DNA from 3 places in the Salicola sp. AFF1 genome. Region 2 is predicted to be linked to each of the others. Evidence: predicted binding sites of a transcription regulator. Region 2 holds the regulator's gene; each other region holds the start of a gene.
What was found. Region 2 encodes PhoB, which activates phosphate uptake and scavenging genes when phosphate is short. Its sites were predicted from a motif close to TGTCATANNNNTGTCANA; they were not measured.
Positions count from the first base shown of each region.

Region 1: AC1RQI_RS11445 (sigma-54 dependent transcriptional regulator) is a predicted target of PhoB. The motif match lies at 5,123-5,140, and genes of this name have one in related genera.
Region 3: AC1RQI_RS08015 (PhoX family protein) is a predicted target of PhoB. The motif match lies at 2,378-2,395, and genes of this name have one in related genera.

Region 1 covers NZ_JBXAYL010000016.1:1,836-11,394, reverse strand. The annotation lists gene fliF (flagellar basal-body MS-ring/collar protein FliF) at 1-119, opposite strand, end outside; gene fliE (flagellar hook-basal body complex protein FliE) at 172-549, opposite strand; gene AC1RQI_RS11455 (sigma-54-dependent transcriptional regulator) at 769-2,214, opposite strand; gene AC1RQI_RS11450 (sensor histidine kinase) at 2,242-3,483, opposite strand; gene AC1RQI_RS11445 (sigma-54 dependent transcriptional regulator) at 3,637-5,070, opposite strand; gene AC1RQI_RS11440 (hypothetical protein) at 5,210-5,497, opposite strand; gene AC1RQI_RS11435 (hypothetical protein) at 5,629-5,922, shown strand; gene AC1RQI_RS11430 (insulinase family protein) at 5,937-8,798, shown strand; gene sbcB (exodeoxyribonuclease I) at 8,782-9,559, opposite strand, start outside.
Region 2 covers NZ_JBXAYL010000023.1:31,176-40,734, reverse strand. The annotation lists gene panP (pyridoxal-dependent aspartate 1-decarboxylase PanP) at 1-789, shown strand, start outside; gene AC1RQI_RS13695 (hypothetical protein) at 783-1,049, opposite strand; gene AC1RQI_RS13690 (inorganic phosphate transporter) at 1,113-2,690, opposite strand; gene AC1RQI_RS13685 (acyl-CoA thioesterase) at 2,845-3,702, opposite strand; gene AC1RQI_RS13680 (NAD(P)/FAD-dependent oxidoreductase) at 3,720-4,883, opposite strand; gene AC1RQI_RS13675 (rubredoxin) at 4,893-5,060, opposite strand; gene AC1RQI_RS13670 (hypoxanthine-guanine phosphoribosyltransferase) at 5,218-5,775, shown strand; gene AC1RQI_RS13665 (chorismate--pyruvate lyase family protein) at 5,780-6,340, shown strand; gene ubiA (4-hydroxybenzoate octaprenyltransferase) at 6,368-7,264, shown strand; gene phoB (phosphate regulon transcriptional regulator PhoB) at 7,323-8,015, shown strand; gene phoR (phosphate regulon sensor histidine kinase PhoR) at 8,031-9,338, shown strand; gene AC1RQI_RS13645 (response regulator) at 9,316-9,559, opposite strand, start outside.
Region 3 covers NZ_JBXAYL010000009.1:65,707-75,265, forward strand. The annotation lists gene AC1RQI_RS08015 (PhoX family protein) at 94-2,268, opposite strand; gene AC1RQI_RS08020 (BaiN/RdsA family NAD(P)/FAD-dependent oxidoreductase) at 2,531-3,712, shown strand; gene AC1RQI_RS08025 (EamA family transporter) at 3,722-4,591, shown strand; gene AC1RQI_RS08030 (alpha/beta fold hydrolase) at 4,588-5,508, shown strand; gene AC1RQI_RS08035 (efflux RND transporter permease subunit) at 5,483-8,671, opposite strand; gene AC1RQI_RS08040 (efflux RND transporter periplasmic adaptor subunit) at 8,671-9,559, opposite strand, start outside.

The sequences.
Region 1 (9,559 bases), on a different contig from region 2:
CCGACGCTGCTAGCACTCAGCCGGAAGGTGTTGGTGCCGCCAGTACCGCCTTCGGTGTCTCCCTCACCACTGCTGGCCGGCGGGTTGGTCTGTTCCGTTTCAGCCGGTACGTTCGCCATTGTGCGCTCCTGTTACCGCACACCGCCGCGGGGCGGATCCCGTTGAACCGAATCAGATCGGCATATTCATGATATCTTCATAGGCCTTCACAACACGGTTGCGCACCTGAACAGTCGCGTCGAAGGCCACCGACGCCTTTTCGCTTTCCACCATCACGCGGGTGATGTCAACATCCGGATCGCCCTGTGTGTAACGGGTTTTAAGATCCGATGATGTCTGCTGAAGCTCGTTCACGTGGTTGACCGCACCCTGAAGGGTTTCCATGAAGCTTGTCCCTTCGCCCTGTTGCGCTTCGCCAACCTTCTGGCTCGGCTGCATCTGCTCCGGCCGAAGTTGCTCGGGCTGCTGTGCCTGCTGGCGCTGCTGCATCTGTTCACGCAGCGCGCGGATATCGGACAGCACGGAGTTCACATCAGCTCGTTCCACCATTGGCCTTCTCCCGGTGCTCTGGCATACGCCATGGACGGTTTCGTCTTAAGGTACCAGAAGCAATTACCGGGCCAGATTCATTTTCCCCTTTAATGACAAAGCCTTGGAATCCGGAACTGGAAACGGCCAGCCCAATGAGCGCAACACCCCGCATGGCTCGACGTGATTTTGACACAAAAAAGCCCGGACCGGAGTCCGGGCAGGCAGGAGGAAGGGGAGTCAGATGAGCGCCAACTCCTCCTCAGGGTTGATTCCGTAATCACGCATCTGGGCCAGCTTGTACCTCAGGGTCCGGGGGCTGATGCCAAGCCGCTCGGCCGCCTGCTTGCGCCGTCCCCGTTCATCGCGCAGCGTCTGCAGGATGATCCGGAACTCGCGCTGGCGCAGGTCATCCCCAAGGGACCCATCCTGAGCATCCCCTTCGTCTTCCGTTGAAGATTCCGGCGCTGAAACCACAGACGCCACCACCCCCTCATCAGGCTCAGAATCTCCGGGCTGCGGCATGGATGACCGGGGCGGCTGGGCGGCCCCGGTGATGCTTTGGTCCAGGCTCAGATCGCGGTCAGTAATGACCTGTCCCTGCTGCAGAATCAGGGCACGCTGGATGGCGTTATCCAGCTCCCGCACATTACCGGGCCAATCGTATTCATGAATAACGCGGCGCGCACTCGGGTCCAGCGTGACCCCGGTCAACTGCATCTGGCGTGCATGCTTTTCCAGCAGGTGCTCGGCCAGCGGCAGGATGTCATCCCGGCGCTCACGCAGCGGTAGCCACTGCAACGGGAACACGCCCAGGCGGTAGTAGAGATCTTCCCGGAAGCGGCCCGCGGCAACGTCCTGCTGTAGATCCCGGTTGGTGGTGGCGATCACGCGCACATCCAGCTGGATGCTGCGCCGGCCGCCCACCCGCTCCACTTCCCGCTCCTGCAGTACCCGAAGGAGCTTGGCCTGAAGACCGACCTCCATCTCCGAAATTTCATCCAGCAGCAGCGTTCCGCCGTTGGCCTGCTCAAACTTGCCCGGAGAGGCCTGGTGGGCCCCGGTAAAGGCCCCCTTCTCATGGCCGAAAAGGATCGCCTCCAGCATGTTCTCGGGAATCGCCGCACAATTGATGGCTACAAAAGGCTGGGAAGCCCGGCTGGACTCATCATGAATGTAACGGGCGAGCACTTCCTTGCCGGTACCACTTTCGCCACAGATGAGCACTGTGGACTCCGTGCCCGCAACCTTCCGGGCAAGCTGAAACATTCGCCGACTGGCCGCATCCTCGGCAATCGCCTTGCTGGTATTGCCGGCCGTGGCACCGCCCAGAATCCGCGCTACGATGTCCGTCAGCACCTGTGGCTCAAAGGGTTTGGCCAAATAGTCCACCGCCCCGGCCTGCATGGCAGAGACCGCTTGCTCAATCCGGCCATAGGCAGTCATCAGCAACACAGGGATGCCCGGATGATGACGCTGGATCTCCGCCAGAAGGGTGATCCCGTCCATCCCGGGCATCTGCACGTCACTGATCACCAGATCCACGGGGCCAGCCGCCAGTTTTTCCAGGGCCTCCTCGCCAGTGGCCGCCTCGCTTACGCGATAGCGCTTAACCTCCAGCGTGGTCACCAGTGCCTCTCGCAGCTCCCCGTCGTCTTCAACAATCAATATCTTCTGTTTCGCCATGACTACCTCTCCGATGAAACCGCGGGATCACTCATTGTGTGGCCCGGCCAACGGCAGCGTCATGATGGCGCTCGTGCCGTTTTGCCCGTCGGATGCCAGCTCAAACCGTCCCTTGTGGGCCTGGGCTACCGCATTGACCACCGCCAGCCCCAGGCCAGTGCCATGGGATTTGGTGGTGACAAACGCCTCCGTTACGCGCTCAGCTTCTTCGGCAGACAGACCCGGCCCGTTATCCTTAAGACAGAAACGGACTTCTCCGCCCTGCTCGAAAACGCTCAGCGCCAGTTCGTCCGCGCCCGCTTCAAGGCTGTTGTTGATCAGGTTCAGGCAGGCGCCAACCAGCGCCTCCCGATTGCAGGCGATGACGCCTTCGGGCAGCTGCTCAGGCACGGTCAGCGTAGCGCGACGCGTCTGGAGCGACGTTTCCGCATTCTGGACGACCGCCTCCACCCACTCACCAATACGCAGCTGCTCTGCCAGCCGGATATCCCCCCGGGCAAAAATCAGCATGTCCCGAACCTGCTGCTCCAGATGTTGCAGGCGTGCCATCAGCTTGCCGGCGCATCGCTCACGCATCGCCGCATCCAGATCCTCTTCGTAGAGATGGCCTGCATAGAGCATGGCCGCCGAAAGCGGCGTCCGGATCTGGTGGGCGAGAGAGGCGACCATGCGGCCCATGGAGGAAAGGCGTTCGGAACGTGCAAGGCGCGACTGCAGCTCACGGGTTTCAGTGAGGTCGGTGAGCAGGATGAGCTGGCCGGGCTCGTTGTCCATGGAACGGATCTCGATGTTCACCCGGCGACCGTCGTTAAGGGAGACCTCATGGCCATCATCACGCCGCGGCGCAAAAGCCCTCTGGATAACATCCACCCAACGCTCGCCTTCGAGGGGCTCATCCAGCAGCTCCACGGCGGCCGGGTTGCACTGGCTGATGACGCCCTGGCTGTCCAGAACCACGACACCAGCGGGCAACACATCCAGCAGGGTCGAAAGCCTGTTGGCGACCTTCTCACGCTCTTCCAGCTCATCACGACGACGCCGCTCTTCGCTGCTGAGGCGTCCCGCCAGTTCATTGACCCGTTCCTCCAGAGTCCGGTAGGAATCCGTGATCTGGCGTGACATCTGATTGAACAGGTCAAGCGCCTCATCCACCGGACCAGTCTCGGGCTCCTGGCGGGCACCGAAGAGAGAGGTCACCTTGTCGTTGGCATCCGCGGCCGCATTGTCAGCGGCCGCGGCCTCGTTGCGCTCGGATGTCTGCTGGCTCATGGGAGTCTCCCGTACCGACGCCACGCCCCATGCGCGGCTTCCCGTTCAGTTCAGGGAGACCTCTGCAGATTTCATGCCACCGTTAATTTTTCCTTTATAAATCGGCAGATAAAAAACATCCGGTCACACGGAAGCCAATTTTTTGTCACGGCTTCAGGACTCGGAATCCTCTCTGAGCCCGTACTTGCGAACTTTCTCGACCAGCGTGGTGCGGCGGATCCGGAGCTTTTCGGCCGCCCGGGCGACCACCCCGTCTGTCTCGTTCAGCGCCTGCTCGATCAGGGTCTTCTCCAGGTTCGAGAGATAATCCTTCAGGTCCAGGCCGTTGACCGGCAACAGCGCTGGAGCATCCAGGTTGGTCAACCCTTCAATGCCTGAAGGCATACCGGAATCCTCGGTTTCACGGGATTCATCGAAGTCATCGACATAGCGGAACTTGCGGGGCAGCTCCTGCACCCCCACCACACCGTAGGGATGCATGATCGCCAACCGCTCCACCAGGTTCGCCAACTCCCGGACATTGCCAGGCCAGTCATGACGGCACAGGCTCATGATGGCCGCGGAGTTGAGCCGGATGGAACCGCGCTTCTCCTTTTCCATCCGCGAGATGAGTTCATTGATCAGCAACGGAATGTCCTCCACGCGTTCACGCAACGAGGGCATCTCCAGCGGGAAGACATTGAGCCGGTAGTAGAGATCTTCACGGAACTCGCCGTTGTCGATCATGGTTTCAAGATTCTTATGGGTGGCGGCAATCACGCGCACGTCGGTGCTTATGGTGCGGTTGCCGCCCACCCGCTCGTAGGTGCGCTCCTGAAGCACGCGCAGGATCTTCACCTGCATGCTCAACGGCATGTCCCCAATCTCATCGAGAAACAGGGTGCCCCCCTCGGCAAGCTCGAAGCGCCCGGCGCGGGAACTGATTGCGCCTGTAAAGGCGCCTTTCTCGTGACCGAAAAGTTCACTCTCCAGCAGTTCACCGGGAATGGCACCGCAATTGACGGGAACAAAGGGCTTGTCCCGGCGTGGTGAATGGTAGTGAAGGTTGCGCGCCACCACCTCTTTGCCAGTGCCAGACTCACCCGTAATCAAGACACTGACTTCCTTATCCGCGACCTGCGACATGAGCTGGCGCACATGCTGGATCCGGCGACTCGTGCCAACCAGGCTGCGGAAAAGCTGTACCTCCCGCTGCTGCGCCCGCTGGCCGTTGCGGGCATACTGCTCCCGGTACACCTGGGCCCGATAGAGCGAATCCACGAACTTGGTGTAGTTCGGCGGCCACGCGATACGCGCGATCACCCGGGATTCGGCCTCATCGCTGAGCCCTTCCAGACCGTGCTCGCCAATCTGCAGAAAGGGCACCCCCTCCTGACGTTGCGCCATCTCATTGAGATGCGCCACCGCCGCCTCGCTCTCACCATCCACAATCACCGCACCCAGATGATCCGTCTGCTCCAGGGGATCAACCCACTGGTCGGGGTCGGCGGCGTAGACCTCCTCCCCGATGAATTCCAGGATCATGCGGAGGTCGTGTCGACGCTGTTCATCGTCCACGACGAGAAATACAACGGCAGTCTCGGACATCGAATCGGCAGCCTCGGGGGTTCAGGCGTTAATAACAGCTCCATGAACGTGTCGTCATGGGATTGTCACGTATTTAAGACGCTGAGGCCGCTTGAGTCAATTTAATGACGGTGTTTTTATCAAACCCGCTCCCAAATGGTTACTGATTGTCCAGATAGGCCCTGGCCGCCTTCTGCGTCCGATTGGTTGAACGCAGCGCTTCGGCCGCTTCGTCGCGCTCTTCCTCGGACCCCTGACGGGCCTGATCGTAAAGCGCCTCAAGACGCTGGATCGCCTCCCTGACCCGTTCATGACCGAGTTGGTCCGCTTCCGCCACTGCCTCACTCACACACTGGCGAACCTCGTCATCAATCTCCGCCAGTGACGCCCAATCCTGGGCTGCTACCAGTGATTCCACCTGACTGACGATTGCTTCAAGTGCTGCCATCCCACCTTGCCTCCAATAACGTGACCCACTTGGCCCCAGAATAGCCTGTTTCCTTTGAAAATGGGCCGGAATGCCATTAATGTCGAACCCGTCACCCTGTCTTCCCGAAAAACACGCGACCGTAAACGACCATGCAAGATCAGCAGAATGATGCCTACATTGCCATTGCCCGAGCCTGCCTCAAAGCCATCAACCAGGCAGCCGACGACGGGCGTGACCGCGCCGAACAGATCCAGATGGTCTACCAGGCCATCGACGATGCCTTCCAGGCGCAGCTTGAGCCCTACCAACAGCAACTGCGTGATTACCGCAACGTTATCCAGCGTATCGCCAGCGGCAACCTTAACGCCCAGCAGATGATCGAACTGGCAGACGCCGCCGTTGCGGACAGTAGCGAACGCGATCAGGATGATCCCCTGCACTGACACGGAGCCCCGATATGACCACTCGCCCCAACCTGCGACCGGCCTCCCTGCTGGCACGCTTAGCCCTCGGCGCCACGTTGAGCCTCACAGTGTTTTGCGCCAATGCCGACGTTGCCCAACAACTGACGCCACAGACCGGGCCCGACGCCTCAGCCCAATACCGTTACCTGACGCTGGACAACGGCCTTGGGGCACTGCTTGTGTCCGACCCGCGCGCCGACAAGGCCGCCGCCGCGCTGGATGTCCACGTGGGAGCCGGGGCCGACCCCGAAGATCGGCCGGGGCTGGCGCATTTCACCGAGCACATGCTGTTTCTCGGCACTGAAACCTATCCAGACCCTGGCGAATACAAGTCCTTCATCAACAGTCACGGCGGCTCACACAACGCCTACACCAGCGCCCTCGATACCAACTACTTCTTCAATGTTGAACCGGAGTTCCTGGAACCGGCACTGGACCGTTTCTCAGAGCAGTTCCGAGTGCCAACCTTTGCCGCGGAATTGATCGACCGTGAACGCAACGCCGTGAGCTCTGAGTTTTCCGCGCACCAGCGCAGCGACGGGCGCCGCTTCTGGTCAGCCCTCAAGCAGACGTTCCCCAAGGGCCATCCCTTGGACCGATTCACCGTGGGCAACCTGAACACGCTCTCCAATGACAAGGGCAAGCTGCGCGATGACACCGTCGCCTTCTACGAACAGCACTATTCCGCCAACCTGATGGAACTGGTGGTCATTGGCCCGCAACCGCTGGATAAACTGCAACCGCTTGTGGAACCGCGTTTCTCACCCGTGGCAAACCGTGGCCACAACGCACCGCGCTATACCCAGCCATTTCTGGACAGCGATCAGCTGCCGCGACTGTTGGAGGTGGACGCGATCCGGGACACACGCCGCCTGCAGCTGACGTTCCCCATACCCTCAACGGAAGATGACTACCGGAATAAGCCACTTTCCTACCTGGCCCACCTCATTGGCCATGAAGGATCAGGCAGCCTGCACGCGGTATTGAAAGACGCCGGGCTTGTCGACAAGCTCTCCGCGGGCCAGAGCATGGACACTGGCGATCAGGCCATGATGAACATCAGCATGTCGCTAACGCCAGAAGGGCGTGAGCACTGGCGGGACGTGGTGCGCCTGACTTTTGACTACCTGGACCTGATCCGTAACCACGGCATCCGTGAAGTGTACTTTCAGGAACAGCAGCAGCTCAACGACATCGCGTTGCGCTTCCGCGAACGGGGCAAGCCGATCCGTGAGGCGAGCACACTCGCCAGTCGCCTGCACCGGGTGGACCCGGAGGACGCGGTAATCGCCCCCTGGCTCTATGAAACCTATGAACCATCGGTTTACCGCGAGCTGTTGACGCACCTTCAGCCGGATAACGTCCTGGTTTCGGTACAGGCGCCGATGGATGAAACAGACAGCTTGCCGACAACGCCCTATTACGAGACCCCCTACCGACTAACCGAGCTTCATGCGGAAGGACTCATCGGCAACAGCAAGCAGACCAAGCACCTGGAACTGCCAACGCCGAACCCCTTCATCCCCGAAGATCTATCCCTGGTGGCTGGCGAAGACATGCCCCAACCCAGGGCCATGGGCAACGACACTCTCGAGCTCTGGTATGCACGCGACACCCGGTTCGAGGCGCCACGCGCCAACGTCTACCTGTCTCTGCGTTCACCTGCGGCAACCGGCTCGCCACGCAACGTTGTGCTAACCCGCCTTCTAGCGGAAACCGTCAAGGACGAACTTAATGCCCTGACCTACCCGGCCAAGGTGGCGGGCCTTAATTATCGCGTCTATAGCCATCTCCGGGGCATTACCGTCAGGATCAGCGGTTACAGCGACAAGCTGCCGCGCCTCATGGGCAATGTACTGGAACAGCTGCGCCACCCCGACCTGAAAACGGAACACGTCCGCACCCGGCTACAGCAGCTCCGTGATGACCTTGCCAATGCAGCGGAACGCCGCCCCTATGAGATCGCGTCAAGCCGGATCCAGGAGGCGCTTCTGGACAACGTATACCCCCACGCCAGCCGGCTTGAGGCCGCCCAATCGCTCACGCCGAAAGACCTGCAAGCCCACACCGACACGTTCTATCAGGCTCTCGACCCCGTAATGCTGGTGCACGGCAACATGACAAGGGCCGCGGCACTCAATATCCGTTCGCGCGTCTCAAGCCTCATCATGAATGACTTGGCATCCGTCGAGGTCCCCAGGCCGCAGGTTCACCGCTTGGCTCGGGACGAACAGACAATGGACGTCAGTGTGCGCCACACCGACCAAGGCTATCTACGCTACATCCAGGGGAACAGCAAGGACTATGCGACCCGGGCGCAGTTCCGGCTGCTCGCCCAACTGCTGTCCGCCCCATTCTACGAAAGGCTGCGTACGAACCAACAGATGGGCTATATCGTCAAGGGAACGTACTACCCGGTGATGGACACACCAGGCATCGGGTTCATTGTTCAATCACCAAAGAACAGCTTTGAGAGCATCAATAAAAGCGTCACCACCTTCCTGAAGAAGCAGGAAAAGCGGCTTGCCGGGCTGGACGCAGAAACGCTGCAACGTGAAAAACAGGCCGTCATAAGCCGCCTGGAGCAGGACGATACCCGTCTGAGCGAAGTCGCTGACCGCTACTGGCAGGAAATTGACCGCCGCAATCACGACTTCGACCAACGCGAACAGCTTATCGAAGCCGTGAGCGCCATCGATCACCAGGCACTGATGGCAACCTTCCGGGAAGCAGTGTTGAACCAGCCTAGATCCCTGGTGATCAACGCCCGTCAGGATGTTCCCAAAGACGCTGAATCACTCCAGGAGCCGGCATTCGACGGCTCGTTCCGGAGTACGCTTACAGAGACGGAATAAGCGACTCGCCATAGAACTGGAGATCCTGCAACAGCAACTGGTCCCGCCGGCTCAGGGAGGGGTCGGCCATACGCTGCTGCAGGTCCTCAAAGAATCCCGGAAGACTACGCCAACCATCGCCCGGCTCCATGAGCCGCTGGTGCCGGAAGCGCTCCCAGCGCTCCTGTTCGTCAGCGCTGAGACTCTGCGGGTAGTTACGCGCACGGTACCGAAAAAACAACTCCGGCAAGCGTGGATCCTCAAAATCCGGCTCCAGTTCCCCCAACAGCCCAGGCGGTGTATCCAGAACCTCCTGTAGACGCCGGCGATCCGAATCACCGATGAACCCGCCCGAATACAGCGCCTCATCCGGATCCCGAACGCCCCCTTCCGGGCTTTCTCCATAGACCCGTTGGAGCCGCTCTGCCAACCCTTCCATTCGCCTCAGTGCATCAAGGTTCGCTCGGAGTTTCTCACGATCAAGCCCGAAACGTTCAAGCCGTTCTTGGGGCAATTCCTTGAGCATAGCGGCCGGCGCCACCACCGGGCAGGTGTTAGCGCGAATCTCCTTCAGCGCGGGTCTGGGTTCGTCTCCTTCCGACCGTTGGTCCGAAGGCTTGAACAGCCGTTCCCGGAGCGCATCCGCCGATACCCCCTCCAGCATACGCGGGTCCTGGCGCAGATCGAATACAATCACCGAGTTGCGGTTAACCGGATGCGCCGCCACCGGCGCCACCAATGCGCAGCAGCCCTGCTCGGAAGGATACATGGCGGATATATGG
Region 2 (9,559 bases):
ATCGCCCGCGAGTTTGGCGCCCACTTCCACGTGGACGCGGCCTGGGGTGGCCCCACCCTGTTCTCGCGCCAGCACCGGCACCGGCTCAAGGGGGTCGATAAGGCGGACTCCGTGACCATCGACGCGCACAAGCAGCTCTATACCCCCCAGGGCGCGGGCATGGTGCTGTTCCGTAACCCGGCATCGGTGAGCGTGATCGAACACCACGCCCAGTACATCATCCGCAAGGGCTCCAAGGATCTGGGGCGTACAACACTGGAAGGCTCACGCCCCGGCATGGCCATGCTGATCCACTCCGGGCTGCGCATCATCGGGCGGGAGGGCTACGAGATCCTGATCGACCAGGGCATCGACAAGGCCCGTACCTTTGCGGGCATGATCCGTGAGCACGGTGATTTCGAGCTGATCACCGACCCCGAACTCAACATCCTGACCTACCGCTACGCGCCAACCCGGACCCAGGAGGCGTTAGGCTGGGCCGACGAGGCAACAGCGGAACGCATCAACGCCAGCCTCAACCGCATCACCCGCTTCATCCAGAAGACCCAGCGCGAGCGCGGCAAGTCCTTTGTCTCGCGGACCCAGCTGGAGCCGGCCCAGCACAACCACTACCCCTGTGTGGTCTTCCGGGTGGTTCTGGCCAACCCGCTGACCACCCACGACATCCTGGGCAACATCCTGGAGGAACAGGCCGACATTGCCCGGGAAGAACGCATTGCAGGGGAGCGCCGTGCGCTGGAGTCCGCCGTGGCGTCAGTTCTGGAAGGCAATGAGCAGGCAGCTCAATAGAGCGCCTGTTCCTCCTCAAGCACTTCGTTGATCACATCCAGGAAGATCTCGTCCGCCTCGCTGTAATTCTCCGGAATGCGCACGATGGTCTGGGCGCTGATCTCCGAGGCAATGCGGTCGCGTGCGTCACGCTCGTTGCGATGCTCGCGAGCGATCTCCATACAGCGCGCGGCAACCGTCGGCTCGCTCAGAACCTTGCGGATGAAGCCCCGGAGCTCATCAATGATTTTCTGCTGGCGGCTTTCAGTCGGCGTTGTCATCAATCTCTCCTGCCTTAAGAGGCGATTACTGAAGGGTCAGTGCACCCCAGTATAGCAATGCTATCAGACGAAGATGCCGCGCAGCGTGAAGTAGAACATGGCAGCCAGGAGCCCGGATGCCGGAACGGTAATCACCCAGGCAGCCACGATCTTGAGCATCAGCTGACGCTTGACCATCTCTTCCTGATAGATCTTTTTCAGCCGCTTGCGCTCCTTTTTCTTCAAGCGCACTTCCGTCTGCTTCTGTTTCGCCTGGCGGATCATGGCCTCCATTTCCTCAACAGAGGCACGGCGGAAATCGTCCAGGAAGGCCTGCAGCTGGTCGCGGTCCTCCCCCTTGTGGTGTTCAAGGATGCTGTGCAGGCGGCTGGCGTAGTTGGTCTTGAGTGATTCCCGCAGAAAGCCCACGCCGAACACCGCTCCCAGCGCGATGTGGGTGGAGCTGACCGGCAGCCCCAGCTGGGACGCCAGGATCACGGTGATCGCCGCCGCCAGCGCGATGCAGTACGCCCGGGTCTTGTCCAGTTCCGTGATCTCACTGCCCACCGTCCGGATCAACCTTGGCCCGTACAGCGCCAGCCCCACGGCCAGCCCGAGCGCTCCCAGCAACAACACCCACAGCGGGATGGGGGCCTCGCCGGCGATGCTGCCAGCGGTAATGGCCTCATTGATGGCCGCCACCGGGCCAATGGCATTGGCCACATCGTTGGCACCGTGAGCGAATGACAGCAGCGCTGCTGCAAAAATCAGCGGCATGGTGAAAAGGCCGTTGACCCCTTCCGCACTGTTGGACATGGTCGCGGCCTGGCTCGCAATCCGGCTCCGCACCACCATGAAGGTAACAGCCGCGATCACCAGCCCCACGCCACTGGCCTCCAGGAAACTGGCCTTCCACAGCTCCGGCAGCCCCTTGACGATCAGGTAAGTGACAAACGCCCAGGCCATGATCGCAATCAGCCAGGGCACCACCTTCCGGGCCGCCATCACCCGATCCGGCTGGTAGAGCACGCTCACTTTGATCAGATAGAGAAAGGCAGCGGAAATCAAACCACCCAGAACCGGGGAAATGACCCAGGAGGCCACGATGCTGCCCATCACGCCCCAATTGGCAATAGCGAGCCCACCGGCCGCCATTCCGGCGCCGAGCACCCCGCCCACTATGGAGTGCGTGGTGGAAACCGGTGCCCCCAGTATTGTTGCCAGGTTGAGCCACATGGCGCCCGCCAGGACGGCGCCCGTCATCAGCCAGATGAAGTTGCGGGGGTCCCCCACCATCTGCGGGTTGATGATGCCGCCCTTGATGGTGCTGATCACTTCACCGCCGGCAATCAGGGCACCCGCCGCCTCGAAGATGGCAGCGATGATGACCGCTCCGGTCATCGTCAACGCCCCGGAGCCCACCGAGGGCCCAACGTTGTTCGCCACGTCGTTCGCCCCGATGTTCATGGCCATATAGCCGCCAAAGAGGGCGGCGACCAATAACAGCGGGGATCCGGGAACGGTCAGGCCACCGAAATGCATGAAAGCCCAGATCAGGAGCAGGAAGAGCGCGCCCACACCCAGTCGGAAAAGGCGGGCAGCGGATGCATCGGAGGCAAGGTAATCGAGCGATGCGGACTCGGGAGCGGCTGGCTGGTTCATGAGTCACCGTTTGTGAGGTCGGACTGATGATGGCAGTCGCACTATAATGGACACTGTCACAAAAATGAAAGGTCTGTCACCGCAGCAGCGGTTCCACTGCCCCCAGGGCTCGCAAGGTGACGCTGGCACGCCTTGAGGGCACGGGAAGGAGACGTCAGCTTCGCTGGCGGACCAGGGCTTCCTGGGCCACGGAGGCCACCAGCTCACCGGCACGGTTGAATAGCGTGCCGCGGTTCATGCCCCGCCCTGACGAGGCGCTGGGGCTGTCCATGTTATACAGCAGCCAATCATCCAGCTGCAGGGGCCGATGGAACCAGATGGCATGGTCAAGGCTGGCAACCTGCATCCCGGGCGTGGAAAACCCAACTCCGTGGGGACGCATGGACGTGGCAAGCAGCCCGAAATCCGAGGCATAGGCCAGAATGGCCCGGTGCAGCACAGGGTCGTCCGGCAACGGGCCGCGGGCGCGGAACCAGCTCTGGCGGTAGGGATCCCCGGGCTCCGGATTGATGGGGTCCGTTGGATCGACCGGGCGTATATCGATCGCCCGCTCCTTCATCATCTGCTCACGCCGCTCTTCAGGGATCAGATGCCGCACCTGCTCACGCAGCGCCTGCTCGGAGGTGAGGCCTTCCGGCTCCGGTGCGGAAGGGGCTTCAAGCTGATGTTCAAAGCCTTCCTCGGAAGCCTGGAACGAGACCATGGCCGTCAGGATCTCGCGCTCATCCTGGCGCGCAATGACGCGCCTGACGGTGAACGAGCCCCCGTCACGCACGCGCTGGACCTCATAATCAATGCCCCGATGCGGATTGCCCGGGCGCAGGAAGTAAGCATGCATGGAATGCGCCAGCCGCCCCTCAACCGTACGGCTGGTGGCCATCAGGCCCTGGCCGAGCACCTGCCCGCCGAAAACATTGGGAAAACCAAGATCATCGCTTTCACCACTGAAATGGTCATCACCCAGCGGTGCCACGTCCAGCAACCCGACCAGCTTGCGCGTTACCTCTTCCATCACTCCGGCTCCCATCCTCACGCCGGCAGGATCGCCGGCACCTGTTTTGACAGCGACTGCTTCTCGGTGGCGCAGTCGCCGGTTAACGCGAACCCGAGCAGTTCACCCTCGTTCGAGCGGAAAAGGAGCCGCAGGCTGCGACCCTCGCCCTCTACATGCCACTCACCCTGGGCATCGGCCGGCGGCGGGCACACCGCCACGGGGCACGCCGGCGTTTTCACCGTAACCGGCATGCTGGCGTAGTGCACGGGCGTGGGCTCGCCGGTGAGCGTCTTGGCCAGCGAGCGGGCCGCCGCCATCAGGGGCATGACGTAGGGCAGCACATGCCCGCACACCTCGGCACAGTCGCCCAGGGCATAGACACTGGGGGCGCTGGTCTCCAGATACTGGTTTACCTGGATACCACGACCGCACACCAGACCGGCGGCCTGTGCCAGTTCGGTGCGCGGCTTCAGTCCCACCGCGGCCAGACCGAGATCCGCCTCAATCACCTGGCCGTCATCCAGGGTGATGCTGACCCCTTCGGGGGTACGATGCACCGCCGCCGCGCTGCGTTCCAGATGGAACCGCACCCCGGCCGCCTCCAGCCCGGCCCGTACAGCCCCGGACGCGGCTTCCGGAAGCAGGCCGGGCAGTACCCGGGCATCCGGGGCGATCACATCCACGTCATAGCCGCCATTGATCAGGTCATTGGCGAACTCACAGCCAATCAACCCGGCACCCAGGATCACCACATGACCAGCGTTGGCTGCCGCCTCACGGAAGCGTCCGTAGTCCGTTAGATCGTTCACCTGATGGAGCGCTTCGAGACCATCCCCTGCCAGTGGAACCCGGATCGGGTCCGCGCCCCAGGCCAGGACCAGGCGACCAAAATCAACAGGGCCGGCATCCGTCTGGATCCGCCCCGCCTCCGGATCAATGGACTCAACATGGGTGCGGGTCAGTATGCGGGCATCAAGCGCTTGAGCCTGCGCCTCGGCATCCGCCTGCGCCAGTTCGTCCGCGGCCTTGCCCTTGGCGAAGCCGTTGGAGAGCATGGGCTTGGAGTAGCTGCGGCCATCGTCGGCAGTGACCAGCACCAACGGTGTTTCCGTATCCAGCTTGCGCAGTTCACGGGCCAGGGTATAGCCCGACAGACCGGTTCCGATGATGACAATGGGCAGGGACTGTTTCTGGGTCATGGGCGGGGCTCAGTCGATTTCAACCATCTCAAAGTCTTCCTTGCCCACACCACAGTCCGGGCAGGTCCAATCCTCGGGCACATCCTCCCAGCGGGTGCCCGGCTCAATGCCATCCTCAGGCCAGCCTTCCGCCTCGTCGTAGATGAATCCACAGACTATGCACTGCCACTTTTTCATGGCCTACTCCTTAACGAATGACAAAAACGTGGAGCGCATTCTAACCAAATACCTCCTCCGGATTACACCCGACAGTGTCAGAATCGGGACAATCCGGTGCCGTGGCGTTATACTTCGGCTTTTAAAGCCACCCATGCCGTGGAGAGCACGACCCGTCATGTCCCGGAACACAGCGGCAATGCAGCAGATCTACGACGAGTCTGACTGCATCTACACAGAATCCCAGGTGAATGAAGCGCTGAACCGGCTCGCCGGTGAGGTCACCACCGCCATCGGTGACCGCGACCCATTGATCCTCTGCATCATGAATGGCGGGCTGGTGGTCGCCGGGCAGCTACTGCCGCGACTGACCTTCCCCCTGCAGCTGGACTACGCCCAGCTCTCCCGGTACCGGGGCAATACCACCGGTGGCGACCTGGAATGGAAGGTCCACCCGCAGACGCGGCTGAGCGGGCACTCCATATTGATTGTGGACGACATCCTCGACGAGGGCGACACCATGGCCGCACTGGCCGATGCCTGCCGCACCGAGGGCGCCGAGCAGGTCTGGACGCTGGCACTGGTGGAAAAGCACCACGAGCGCAAGAGCCAGCCGGCCTTCGAGGCGGATTTCATTGGCCTGGAAACGCCGGACCGCTACCTGTTCGGCTATGGCATGGACTACCAGGGCTACTGGCGCAACGCGCCCGGGATCTACGCGGTCCGGGGCCTGTAATCCCATGGAGGAGCCCATCCGGGGCTTCCGCGAACGCCCCTGGCACTCGCTGCCGCGCCACCAGCGCCGTGTGGTCCGCCACCGCGGCTCATTAACGCGGCTGTTGCGCGCCTTCACACGCAATGATTTCCGGGTGCGTGTGCTGAGGGAGGGGTACCAGGTGCCACAACCGGATGAAGCCATGGCACTCGGGCTGCCGCCCCGCCAGCGGGCCTGGGTACGGGAAGTCCGGCTGCTCGGCGACGGTAAGCCGTGGGTGCAGGCACGCACCGTGATCCCGCTCCACTGCCTCAAGGGCGCCAATCAGCGACTGCGTCACCTCGGCAACCGCCCCCTGGGGTCCGCTCTTTTCGGGCAACAACCCTGGCACCGGGAGGCATTCACCTGTGGCCAGACGGCCCCGCACCAGCCTTCCGGCCCACACCCGGCGCGGCGCTCGCGTTTCCGGCGCGGTCGATGTACCCTGCTGGTCACGGAGTGCTTCCTGCCCCTTTTGTGGGACGATCTCAGGGACCAGGCCGTGCGCCGCCACCCAACCCACGGGGACAGCCTCCGGCCACTCTAAGTCACGAGCCGCAACGGACAGGGAACCATGACGACGACACGCCTTCAGCCCGCACTGGCACGGGTGCGTGAGCGCCTTCCGGATTTCATACAACTGATGCGGATCAACCGGCCCATTGGCAGCCTGCTGCTGCTCTGGCCCACCTGGTGGGCCCTGTGGCTGGCTGCCGAGGGCGTCCCGAGCCTGACCAACCTGGTGGTTTTCACCCTCGGCGTTTTTTTCATGCGCGCCGCCGGCTGTGTCATCAATGACTACGCCGACCGCGATTTCGACGGCCATGTAAAGCGAACCCGTGAACGCCCCCTCGCCACTGGTCGTGTGCGCCCGGGCGAAGCCCTCGCCCTGTTCCTGGGGCTGTGCCTGGTGTCGTTCCTGATGGTGGTGCTGTTCACCAACCAGCTGACGCTCTGGCTGTCGTTTGGGGGCGTGGCACTGGCGTTTGTGTACCCCTTCATGAAGCGCTACACCCACCTGCCCCAGGTGGTTCTGGGGGCGGCCTTCTCCTGGGCCATTCCCATGGCCTGGGCCGCGGAGGCCGGCGAGGTCACCCGCATTGCCTGGCTGCTGTACATCGCCAACCTGGTCTGGACCGTGGCCTACGACACCCTTTACGCCATGGTGGACCGTGACGACGACCTGAAGGTCGGCATCAAGTCCACGGCCGTGCTTTTCGGGGATATGGACCGGGCCGCGGTGGGCGTTCTACAGGCAACCGCCCTCCTGACCCTGTTGCTGGTTGGACTGCAGACCGAGCTGGGCGTGTTGTTCATTCTGGGCGTCATTGCCATGGGCGGGCTTTTTGGTTACCAGCAGTGGCTGGCCCAAACGCGGGACCGACAGCGCTGCTTCCAGGCCTTCCTGAACAACAACTGGGCCGGGTTTGCGGTGTTCCTGGGGCTTGCACTGGATCTGGCGCTGTCATGAAACTGTCATACAGGCACGGTGTAATGGCGTGGTAACCCAACCGAAAGACGTGACTTCCATGGCTGAGAAAACCGTCCTGATTGTTGATGACGAGCCCTCCATCCGCGAAATGATCGCGGTGGCACTGGAGATGGCCGGCTATCACTACATTGAGGCCGGGGATGCCCGTCAGGCGCACAGCCTGATCGTGGACGAGCGACCGGACCTGATCATCCTGGACTGGATGCTGCCCGGAACCTCGGGCATTGACCTGGCCCGGCGCCTCAAGCGCGATGAAGGCACCGCGGAAGTGCCCATCATCATGCTGACGGCGAAAACAGAGGAGGATAACCGGGTACAGGGCCTGGAAGTAGGCGCGGACGACTACATCACCAAACCCTTCTCTCCCCGGGAGATGGTCGCCCGTCTCAAGGCCGTGCTCCGGCGTTCGACACCACCGGGCATGGACACACCGGTGGAGATTGGCGGCATCCATCTGGACCCAGCCGGCCACTGGGTGAGCGTCAACGGTGAGCCCGTCAATATCGGCCCTACCGAGTACCGCTTGCTCCAGTTCTTCATGACCCATCCGGACCGGGTCTATACCCGGGAGCAGCTCCTGGACCAGGTCTGGGGCGCGGGGATCTATGTGGAGGAACGCACCGTGGACGTCCACATACGCCGGCTCCGCAAGGTCCTGGGCGAGGAACACGGCAAGCTCGTGCAGACGGTCCGGGGTGCCGGTTACCGCTTTTCCGCGCGCCAGCAGTGATTCAACAGGGACGCGATGAGTACAGGCCTGAAACAGCACCTCCGCCGACTGACTCTGCTGCTCCTGGCGGCCCTGGTGGTGGGTTGGCTGCTGGGCTGGCCCGCCCTGCTGCTGGCCGTGACGCTGGCCTGCTACACGGGGTGGACGTTGCGCCAGCTGGCCCGCCTCCACCTGTGGCTCAAGCGCAGTAGCCGCGAAGCCGAGCCGCCCGAGGCGCCGGGCCTGTGGGGCGAGGTGATGGACGACATCTACCGTCTCCAGAGACGCCACCTGGGCGCGAGGGACCGGCTCCAGAGCATGATCAACCGCGTCCGGGAATCCACCAACGCCCTGCGGGACGGCGTTGTCATGACCGACGCGGCCGGCTCCATGGAGTGGTGGAACCAGGCCGCCGAACACCTCTGTGGTTTCGACAGCACGCGCGACCAGGGGGAATACATCCACAACCTGATCCGCACCCCGGAGTTCCGGAACTATTTCGAGGCCAAGGCGTACGCGGAGCCCCTGGAAATCGAGTCCCCTGCGCGCCCACGCACCCGGCTCCAGATTGAAATCAACCTTTTCGGCGAGGACGACCGGCTCATCACCATCAAGGATGTGACCCGCCTCTACCAGCTCGAAAAAATGCGGCGGGATTTTGTCAGCAACGTCTCCCATGAAATGCGCACGCCGCTGACGGTGCTCAACGGGTACCTGGAAACCCTGGCGGAACAGAGCGACCGCATGCCCACGGGCTGGCAGCGCCCGATGGAGGCCATGCGCCACCAGGCCAGCCGCATGGAGGCGTTGATCACGGATCTTCTCCTGCTGTCACGGCTGGAAACCAGTGCGCACAACACCAGTGACATGGAATGCGTGCCGGCGGACCTGCTGCGCCAGATCCAGAAGGACGCCATGGCCCTGAGTGGCGACCAGGGGCACGAGATCGAGCTGCGCATCAGTGACAACCGCAGCATCCACGGCGATGCGGAACAACTGCGCAGCGCCTTTTCGAACATCATCTTCAATGCCGTGAAATACACCCCGGGCGGCGGCCACATTTACGTGGATTACAGCACCAATGACGAAACCATCACCCTCAGCGTTACGGACGACGGGCCAGGCATTGATCCGGAGCACATCCCCCGGCTCACGGAACGCTTCTACCGCGCCGACCCCAGCCGCAGCAAGGAAACCGGGGGCACCGGGCTGGGCCTGGCGATCGTCAAGCACATCCTCTACAACCATGATGGCTACCTGACCATCGACAGCACCCCGGGACGCGGCAGCACCTTCCGGTGCCACCTGCCTGCCAGCCGCATCATCCCTGAAAACGGGCAATGAAGTGGCTCAGATCCGCCAGTTTCTGGGGATCGTCATCCACAAACCGCACCACGATCTGGACGAACTTGGTGTCCGGGTTCTTTTCCTGGGCCTGCAGCTGGTAGACGTAGCCGTTCAGGCGCGCCATCTTCTCGCCCAGATCCATATCCACCACCGCCTGCTCCAGAATGCCCGGCAACTGGTCACCGCTTTTGGCGCTCACCCGCACCTCATTCAGGGTC
Region 3 (9,559 bases), on a different contig from region 2:
GGGAGTGACTTGATAGTTTACCAACCTCAACACCCCCAGCGAATGGGAATACGCATTCCAATACTGGGGAAAGCCGCGGCAGCGGACTCCGGATCAGATAGCGATTTCCCCACCATCATCACGGGTAATAACAACGGTGGCCGACCGGGGCCGACTGGAGCCATCGCCCGTATCCGTGGCATCCAGACTGGCATTCGGCCAGCTGCCGCTTGGGTGCTGCACGTTGATGAACAACGAACGGGCATCAGGCGTGATCACAACCCCGGTAATCTCACAGCCCTCCGGGCCCACGAGGAAGCGCTTCAGTTGCACCTCCTCGGCGGACTTGCCCACATAGGTGGTCACGGTCTGAGGCTGGAAGCCATCCTGTGTTGAAGTCACCTGGCGCGCTTCGCCATCGCCAACCCGACCGGGAATGGCCGCCAGCATCTGGTCGTTGGTTTTCTCGGAAAGCGCGCTGTCGTCCGTCTGGATCCAGGCGATCCCCCTTGGATCGATCAGCATGCCATCCGGGCTCGAGAACTCACTCTCCGACGACAGCTGCGAAAGATTGATGTTATCCGTATTCAGCGTTTCATCGGAACCGAACAGGAAGATGTCCCACTCGAACCGGTCGCCTCCCCGGGTTCCCAGCTCACTCCAGCGGATGATATGACCACTGGGGTTGCCCTCGTCCTTGTCGGGCGAGCCCGGGTCGCGGTAGAAACGTGGGTTGGCGGGATCCACCTGGGTTACGTTTTCCAGGCCCTGGTCATTGATTTCATTGTTGGTCAGGGTGAAATACACCTCTCCGGTCCGGGGATGAATGGTGCCCCATTCCGGACGGTCCATACGGGTGGCGCCCACGGCATCCGCTGCCAGCCGGGTCCGCAGCAGCACGTCCGCCTGGGTACCGAACTCGGAGGCGCTGCCCCCATTGGCCTGCACATTCGCCGGTGTCAGCGCCAACCATTCGCCCGTGCCGTCCTCCTTGAAGCGGGCGGCGTAGAGCGTGCCCTTGTTCAGGTACTTGTCGCCAGCCGCCAATCCACGACCGGCATCCGCGGGATCCCAGGGCTCGTCACTGACGAACTTATAGATGTACTCACCACGGGCGTCGTCACCGGAGTAGACCACAATCGGCTTGCCCGCCTCGGCGGGTGCGAAAGAGGCGGTTTCATGGGAGAAACGTCCCAATGCCGTGCGCGCACGCGGTGGTTGGCCGGGGCGGAATGGATCCGCCTCAATGACATAGCCGAACAGGTTTGGCTCATTGCGGAAATCGTCCAGCGGGCTGTTGCCATTGGCGCTGATATCAAACCGCTTGTAGAGGTCCCCCCCGCCTTCAACGGTGTCCCATTCCCGGTACGACCAGCCTGATGAGTCATTGCGGATCCCGTAGCGGGCCAACAGGGCGTTGTCGGATGCGGTTCGCACGCTTTCATCATTGCCCCGCGCGAAATAGGCGTACCAGTTTTCCTCACACGTTACCGCCGTGCCCCAGGGCGTCTTGCCCGTAGCGCAGTTATTCAGGGTGCCGAAGCGGCGCTTGCCATCCGGCGAAGCTTTGGTCCGGGTGCGTTCATGGCCCGCCACCGGCCCTTCCATCTCCATCTCGGTAAACGCGGTGAGACGACGGTTGAAGATCGAATCCTGGTTCACCGACCACTGGCCATTGCGGCGCTGGACCTCCAGGCACGAGACGCCATGGGCGTTCATTTCCCGGTCCACCTCCGTTTTCGGCCGGCTGCCGCCATTCTCCCCGGCCCCGGTACTGCCATTGTCGTGAAGCAGGTCCGCAACAATGTTTTCGTGGTTCAGCCACAGGATCATGCGGTCCGAGCGTTCCGGATCATGATTACCCGCATCACTGACACCAAAGGCACTCATGCCGTCATGCTGGTCGCCAGAGCGCTTGTCAAAGTCCGTGTTGGTGCCGTCGTTGCGATACGCCGCTACGCCGGGAAACAGGGCATCGCCGGTGGCGTAGAGCACTGCGGCGCTGTAGCCGGCGGGCACTACCACACGATCCGCCATGGAACGCCCGACCGGCTCAAAATTGAGACTGCTGGCCGCCGCCGGAGGTTGCCCCGGCTCTTTGCCCGGTTGCTCCGCTGCCGAACTGTCATCATCCCAGCAACCAGCCAGGCCCATGGAGGCCAGTGTCCCCACCGCTGCCATGGACGCACTGCCTCTCAGCATGCTGCGACGGGAAAAACGCGACTGCGTGACGGCACCCAGTGTCTCATTGTTACTCGGATTACTGTCCTCAACGTCATGCTGACCCATGATTGCTCCTTCATCCATCCTCTATGACTGGTTATCGGCGGACTCGCTCACGAGACGCCCTGATCCAGGCACAGGCTAGCCAGGGCACATGACAAAGGCGTGACGCTTGCATGGCATTCTGATGACAGCAAGATCCGGCGTTCCACACCACGAGACGCAGCTCGAGGCTCGATCATCACCAGACAGGCCACTGGTTATCCGGGGTTGTCCGGCCTTAGAATACGGCCTCCACAGACCCAGCAGACAGGCCAGCCGGATCATCATGCCCACCTCCTACGATGTCATCATCATCGGCGCCGGCGCCGCCGGGCTCATGTGCGCCGCCACGGCCGGCTACCGCGGCCGCCGGGTGCTGGTGATCGAGCACGCCCGCCGACCCGGGCGCAAGATCCTCATGTCCGGGGGCGGGCGATGCAATTTCACCAACCTCAACAGCACCCCGGCGAACTTCCTCTCCGACAACCCCGGTTTCTGCATCTCCGCGCTGAAACGCTACACGCCGGAACACTTTCTGGAGCTGGTGGAGCGCCACGGCATTGAGCACGAGGAAAAGGCCGCGGGCCAGCTGTTCTGCCGGGATTCCAGCCGGGAAATCGTGGATCTGTTGATGACCGAAGCCGACTGGGCGGGGGTTGAGGTCATGACCCGCACGAGCGTGGACAGCGTCTCGACGAACCCGGGCGGCTACAGCGTGAGCACCCCTTGCGGCGACTACAACTGCGAGAGCCTCGTGGTGGCCTGTGGCGGGTTGTCCATCCCCACCATGGGCGCAACGGGGCTGGGGTATGACCTGGCCCGCCAGTTCGGGCTCAACCTCATACCGACACGGGCGGGACTGGTGCCCTTCACCCTGGACCCCGGACTGAAGGAGCAATTGGCCCCCCTGGCGGGCATCAGCTGTCCGGTGGCGGTCTCATGCAACGGTGAGCGCTTTCAGGAGCCCATGCTTGTCACCCACAAGGGGCTGAGCGGCCCCGCCATGCTGCAGATCTCCAGCTTCTGGGAGCCCGGAGACGCGCTCGCCATCGACCTGCTGCCGGAGCAGGATGCGGCCCAGTGGCTGGCTGACCAACGCCAGGACCATCCCAACCGCTACCCCGCGCGGGCGCTGGGTGAAGCGTTGCCCCGGCGGTTCGCCCAGGCCTTTGCAACGCTTCAGGGCTGGGAGGAACCCCTTCAGCACTTCAGCAAGGCCGAATTGAGCGCCGCATCGGAAACCCTGAACGGCTGGCGCCTGACACCAGCGGGAACCGAGGGGTACCGGACCGCGGAAGTCACGCTCGGTGGCGTTGATACCCGGGAACTGTCCTCGAAAACCATGGAGGTTCATGATCAGCCCGGCCTGTTCTTCATCGGCGAGGTCGTGGACGTGACCGGTCATCTTGGCGGCCACAATTTCCAATGGGCCTGGGCCTCCGGCGTTGCCGCGGGCCAGGCTGTCTAGGAGCAACGCATGCTGATTCTTTCCCTTGTCACCCTCCTCTGGGCCTTTTCATTCAGCCTCATCGGGGTCTATCTCGCCGGGAATGTCGACAACGACTTCGCCGTACTCACCCGGGTTCTCTGTGGCGCCCTGGTCTTTCTGCCGTTGCTGCGCTGGCGGGATGTGCCGGTCGGCTTCCAGTTGCGGCTGACGCTGATCGGCGCCAGCCAGTTCGGCGTCACCTACCTGCTGCTGTACCGCTCGTTCGCGTTTCTCACCGTGCCCGAGGTCCTTCTTTTTACCGTCTTCACACCGATCTACATCACGCTGCTGGACGATGCCCTCCACCGCCGCTTCGCGCCGGTGGCCCTTCTGGCCGCCGCTCTGGCAACACTCGGGGCGGGCATCATCCGTTACGATGGGCTCAGTGGCTCCTACATTGTGGGCTTTCTGATACTTCAGGGCGCCAACCTCACCTTCGCCGCCGGGCAGGTGGGCTACCGGCGCCTGTATGAACGCTACTCCCCCCAGGCCCCAGCCTGGCGCCTGTTCGGCTATTTCTTCCTGGGCGCGCTCCTGGTGGCGCTGCCCTCTTTCCTGATTTTTGGCGACCGCTCCATGCTCCCGGCCACGCCCTGGCAATGGCTGGTCCTGGGCTGGCTGGGCTTTGCCGCCTCGGGAGCCGGGCTTTTCCTGTGGAACCAGGGAGCGCGCAAGGTGGATGCCGGCACCCTGGCCGTCATGAACAACGCCCTGGTACCCGCCGGCCTGCTGGTCAACCTGTTGATCTGGAACCGTGATGCGGACCTTCTGGGCCTGGCCCTGGGCGGCGGCCTGATTGCGCTGTCGTTATGGCTCAACCACGCTTGGCGAAGGGAACCGAGGGAGGCCCGGGCGTGACCACCGAGACGGACGCTCCGACGCGAATCCACACCCTTCAGACCCCGGATGACCGGCAGCTTGTCGGTATCGAAGCCGGTGCCCGTGAGGGCGTGCCCGTGGTCTACGCCCACGGCATGCCGGGTTCGGCCCTGGAAGCCCTGTTTTTCCATGAACAGGCCCTGATAGCCGGTTACCGGGTTCTCGCACTGGACCGCCCCGGGATCCGCAATTCCAGCTACCAGCCGGAGAGGACGCTTCTGGACTATCCCGATGACCTGAGACTGTTCCTGGACCACCTCGGGATTGGTGACTGCATCCACATGGGCTGGTCCAGTGGCGGCTCACGGACCCTGGCGGCCGCCCATGAACACCCCGGGCGCGTCAGGCTTGCCGTGCTGCTTTCCAGCTACACCCATTTTGAGGAAATGGCCGGTGCGCGCCGCCTGCTGCTGAGCACCCTCTGGCCCGGCCCTGTCATTGCTGCCATCAGTACGGCACTGTTCCGGGGACTGGTCACCCTCATCACCCGCATTGCCCAGCGCCGGCCTGACTTCTTCATGGCACGGGCGCGCAGCCTGTTCAGCGACGCGGATCACGCCATACTGGGGGATCCAGGCCAGGTCCGGCGCTTCCGCGCAGACCAGCTGGCCTGCCTGAACTCAGGCCCCCGCGCCATCGCCACCGACCTGCTTACGGAAATGGGCGATTGGGGGTTCCGGCTGGGCGATGTCGCCACACGGACCCTGATCTACCAGGGCGCGGAAGACCAGCTGCTGCCCCCGGCCTATGCCCACCACCTTGCCGCCACGTTGCCGAACGCTGAGCTGACCCTACTCCCCCATTCCGGCCACTTCTACCCATTAAGCCGGCCCTTCCAGGCCGACCTGTTCCAGCGCATCACGGAGGCAATCAGCCCGCCTCACGGTGACCGATGAACACATAATACGCCAGCGGTACCACGACCACCGTGAGCACGGTGGACAGGGCTAGGCCAAAGATCAGCGAAATCGCCAATCCGTTGAAGATGGGGTCCGTCAGGATGAAGAACGCCCCCAGCATGGCCGAGACCGCGGTGAGCGCTATGGGCTTGATGCGGACGGCACTGGCCAGCACCACGGCTTCCTCAAGCGGTTTCCCCGCCTGCAGCAGGTCCCGGATGAACACCACAAGCAGGATGGAGTTGCGCACAATAATGCCAGCCAGCGCAATCATGCCGATCATACTGGTGGCGGTGAACTCCTTACCCAACAGGGCATGGCCCGGCATGATCCCGATGAGTGTCAGCGGGATCGGCATCATCACAATCAACGGCAACCCGTAGGAGCCGAACTGCGCGACCAGCAACAGGAAGATGGCGATGATCCCGACCGCGTACGCCAGCCCCATATCGCGGAAGGTTTCGTAGGTGATCTGCCATTCCCCATCCCACTTGATCGCGGCACTATCGGGCCACTCCGGCTGCTGGATGTAGTACTGGGGCAGTGCCTCCAGATCACCAGCCATTCGGAACATGCCATACAGCGGTGAATCCACCTCACCGGCCATATCAGCGGTGACATAGGTCACCGGCATCAGGTTCTTGTGCTGGATGGCCCCGGGCCAGGTACTGGGCTCGATGGAAGCAACCTGTGCCAGCGGGATCAGTTCGCCGGAACGGCTCCGGACCTGAAGGGACAGCAGCGCCGCCTTCTGGGCCCGATCCCCTTCGTCCAGAATGACCCTTATGGGAACAGCGTATTTGGCGTTCGGATCATGGAAGTACTCAAGATGGCGCTTACCCAATGTGGCGGACAGCACATCCACCACCTGGGCCTGGGAAACGCCCAGAGTGGCGGCCCGCTTGCGGTCAACCACCACACGCCAGCGCTCAACCGGCGCCTCCACGGTGGTGTCGACGTCCACCAGCCCCTGGATGCCCTCCATACGCTCAGCCAGTGACTGCGCTTGCCGGGCACGCGTCTCCGGACTCGGACCATAGACTTCGGCTACCACTGGCGACAGCACCGGTGGGCCCGGCGGCACCTCCACCACCTTCACGGCCGCGCCGTACCGGTCCCCGATCGCGGTAAGCGGCCCGCGCATTGCCTGGGCAATGTCATGGGACGCCTTTTGCCGCTCATCTTTCAGGTTGATCTGCAGATCCCCCTGCCAGGGGCCCTGTCGCAGGTAGTACTGGCGGACCAGGCCATTGAAGTTGATCGGGGACGCGGTCCCCGCGTACGCCTGCCAGTTGGTCACAGCCTCGTGCGTCTCCAGGTACCCGCCCATCTCCGTCAGCACCTTCTGGGTGGTTTCCATGGGGGTATCCTCCGGCATATCCACCACCACCTGCAGCTCTGACTTATCATCGAAAGGCAGCATCTTGAGGATGACCAGCATGAACACAGGCAGGGCCGCGGCGATCAGTGTCATGGCAATCACCCCGGAGGCCAGTCCGTGCCGCCGCCAGCTGTGGTTTCCCAGGAAGGGCGTGAGCAGGTGGCTGAAGAGCCGGTAAAGGCTGGGGTTAACGGTTTCCGTCCTGCCGCCACTGTCCCCCGCCCCCGGACCACGGCGCCGGACCAGCCTCAATGCCAGCCAGGGCGTGAGGATGAACACCACCAGCTGGGACAGCACCATGCCGGCGGAGGCATTGATCGGAATAGGGCTCATGTAAGGCCCCATCAGCCCGGTTACGAAGGCCATGGGCAGCAGCGCGGCCATAATGGTCAGGCTTGCCATGATGGTCGGCGTGCCCACCTCATCCACAGCTGCCGGGATAACCCGGCCAGCCGGATGACCGGAGTCCTGGAGACGCCGGCTGATGTTCTCCACGACCACGATGGCGTCATCCACCAGGATCCCGATGGCAAAGATCAAGGCGAACAGCGATACCCGGTTCAGGGTGAAGCCCCAGGCCCAGGAGAAGACCAGCGTCAGCAGCAGTGTCAGCAGCACGGACACGCCCACCACCATGGCCTGGCGCCAGCCCATGAAGGCCAGCACCAGAAGCATCACGGAGACCGTGGCCATAACCAGGTCCGAGATGAGCTTGCGCGCCTTGTCACTGGCGGTCTGACCGTAATTGCGGGTGGTCAGGACCTCAATGGCGTCAGGAACCACCCGCCCGCGCAGGCGTTCCAGCCGCTCCAGAACGGCGGTGGTCACATCAATGGCATTCTCGCCGGCTTTTTTGGCCACCGCCAGTGTCACCGCTGGATAACGTTCCCCCGGATCACCGTCACCAGCAGGGCCAAATCCCAGCTGCACCGAGGCATCCGGCACAGTGGCACCACGGCTGACAGAGGCGACATCCGACAGGTGGACCGCAGCCTCATTATTCCTGGCAACCACGAGCGAGCGCAGGGACTCAAGCCGCTGGAGTGGTTGTCCCGGCTGGACGGGGACGGAGAGACCGGAACGCGTAACCCGGGTTTCCTGGCCGGTTGCATTGGCAGCACGGATTGCTTGCTGCAGATCGCTGACGCCGAGGCCATAACCGGCCAGCCTGGCCGGTTCAATCCGCACGTCAATGCGATCCGGAACACCGCCAACCGTGTCGATATCCCGGGTTCCCGGTACGCGCTTGAGCTCGGTTTCAAGCGTATGGGCAAGACGGGTCAGGTCCTCGGCACCATGGCGGCGCTGGGGATCATAGAGCGTCAGGGTCATGACCGGCACGTCGTCAATGCTCCTCGGCTTGACCACAGGCTCGCCCGCTCCCAGCTTCTCCGGGAACCAGTCGCGGTTGGACTGGACCTTGTTGTGGATGCGTACCAGCGCTTCGCGCCGGGGCAACCCAACCTCGAACTGGACGGTGATCACCGCGCGTCCCTGACGCGAGACCGAATAGATGTTTTCCACACCCTGGATCTCATCCAGAACCTGCTCACCGGGGGTGGCGATCAGGCTTTCGACCTCACGGGCACTGGCACCGGGAAACGGCACCATGACATCCACCATGGTGACGTCGATCTGCGGCTCTTCTTCCTTGGGTGTGATGATGACAGCCACAATGCCAAGCAGCAGACCGATCAGGGCCAGCAGCGGCGTGAGCCGATTGTTCTGGAAAAGCCGTGCAATCCGCCCGGACGGGCCCAGGCCACCCTTCTGTGCCATCAGTACAGGGCCTCGCGGAGCACGCTTTCACCCTGGCTCACACCGGCCAGAACCTCCACCATGCCATCCCGGCGGCTTCCCAGCCTTACCTGACGAAGCCGCGGCGCGTCATCCGGTCCGCGCACGAACACCGCCCGCAGCTCCCCCCGGCGATAGATGCTGGATTCGGGAACCCACAGAGCCTCGCGGCGGCCCACGGGAATGCCCACACGCACCAGCATACCGGGAAACAGGCGTGCCTCCGGATCCGCAAGGGACAGTCGTAGACGGAAGCTGTGGCTGTTTTGGTCCGCATAGGGGTAGAAGGTCATCCGGCCGGTTTCCAGACGCGCCCCGTTGGCCAGGGTGACAACCGCCTCGCGCTCGGCACGCACCTGCTCCGCATACTGCTGGGGCAGAGAAACCACCACCCGGAGTTCTTCCAGGGAGAGCCCGCGCATCAGTGGCTGCCCCGGCGAGACGGATTCCCCCACTTCCACCATGCGTTCGGTCACGATACCACTGTAGGGAGCCTGGACACGGGTATAGCCCAGCTGCTCACGCGCCTCGGCAAGTGCGCCCTCAGCACGCGACACACGGGCCTTGGCCGCATCAAACCGATTCCGCGCCTGATCCAGATCCTGTTGGGAGGCCACCCCCCGTTCGTGCAGCTGCTTAACGCGGTCCAGGTTCTGGCGGGCATCGGTCAGATCGGCACGGGCTTCCGCCAGGCTCGAGCGCGCCTGTTCCACCCGGGCCTGCTCATCACGATCCTCGAGCCGGACAATCAGTTCGCCGGAGTCAACGGCATCATCCACGTCGTAGGGGAGCTCAACGACCGTCCCCGCCGTCTGCGCGGACACCGTGCTTTCACGCACGGCTTCAATCATGCCATCCAGGCGGAGTGTC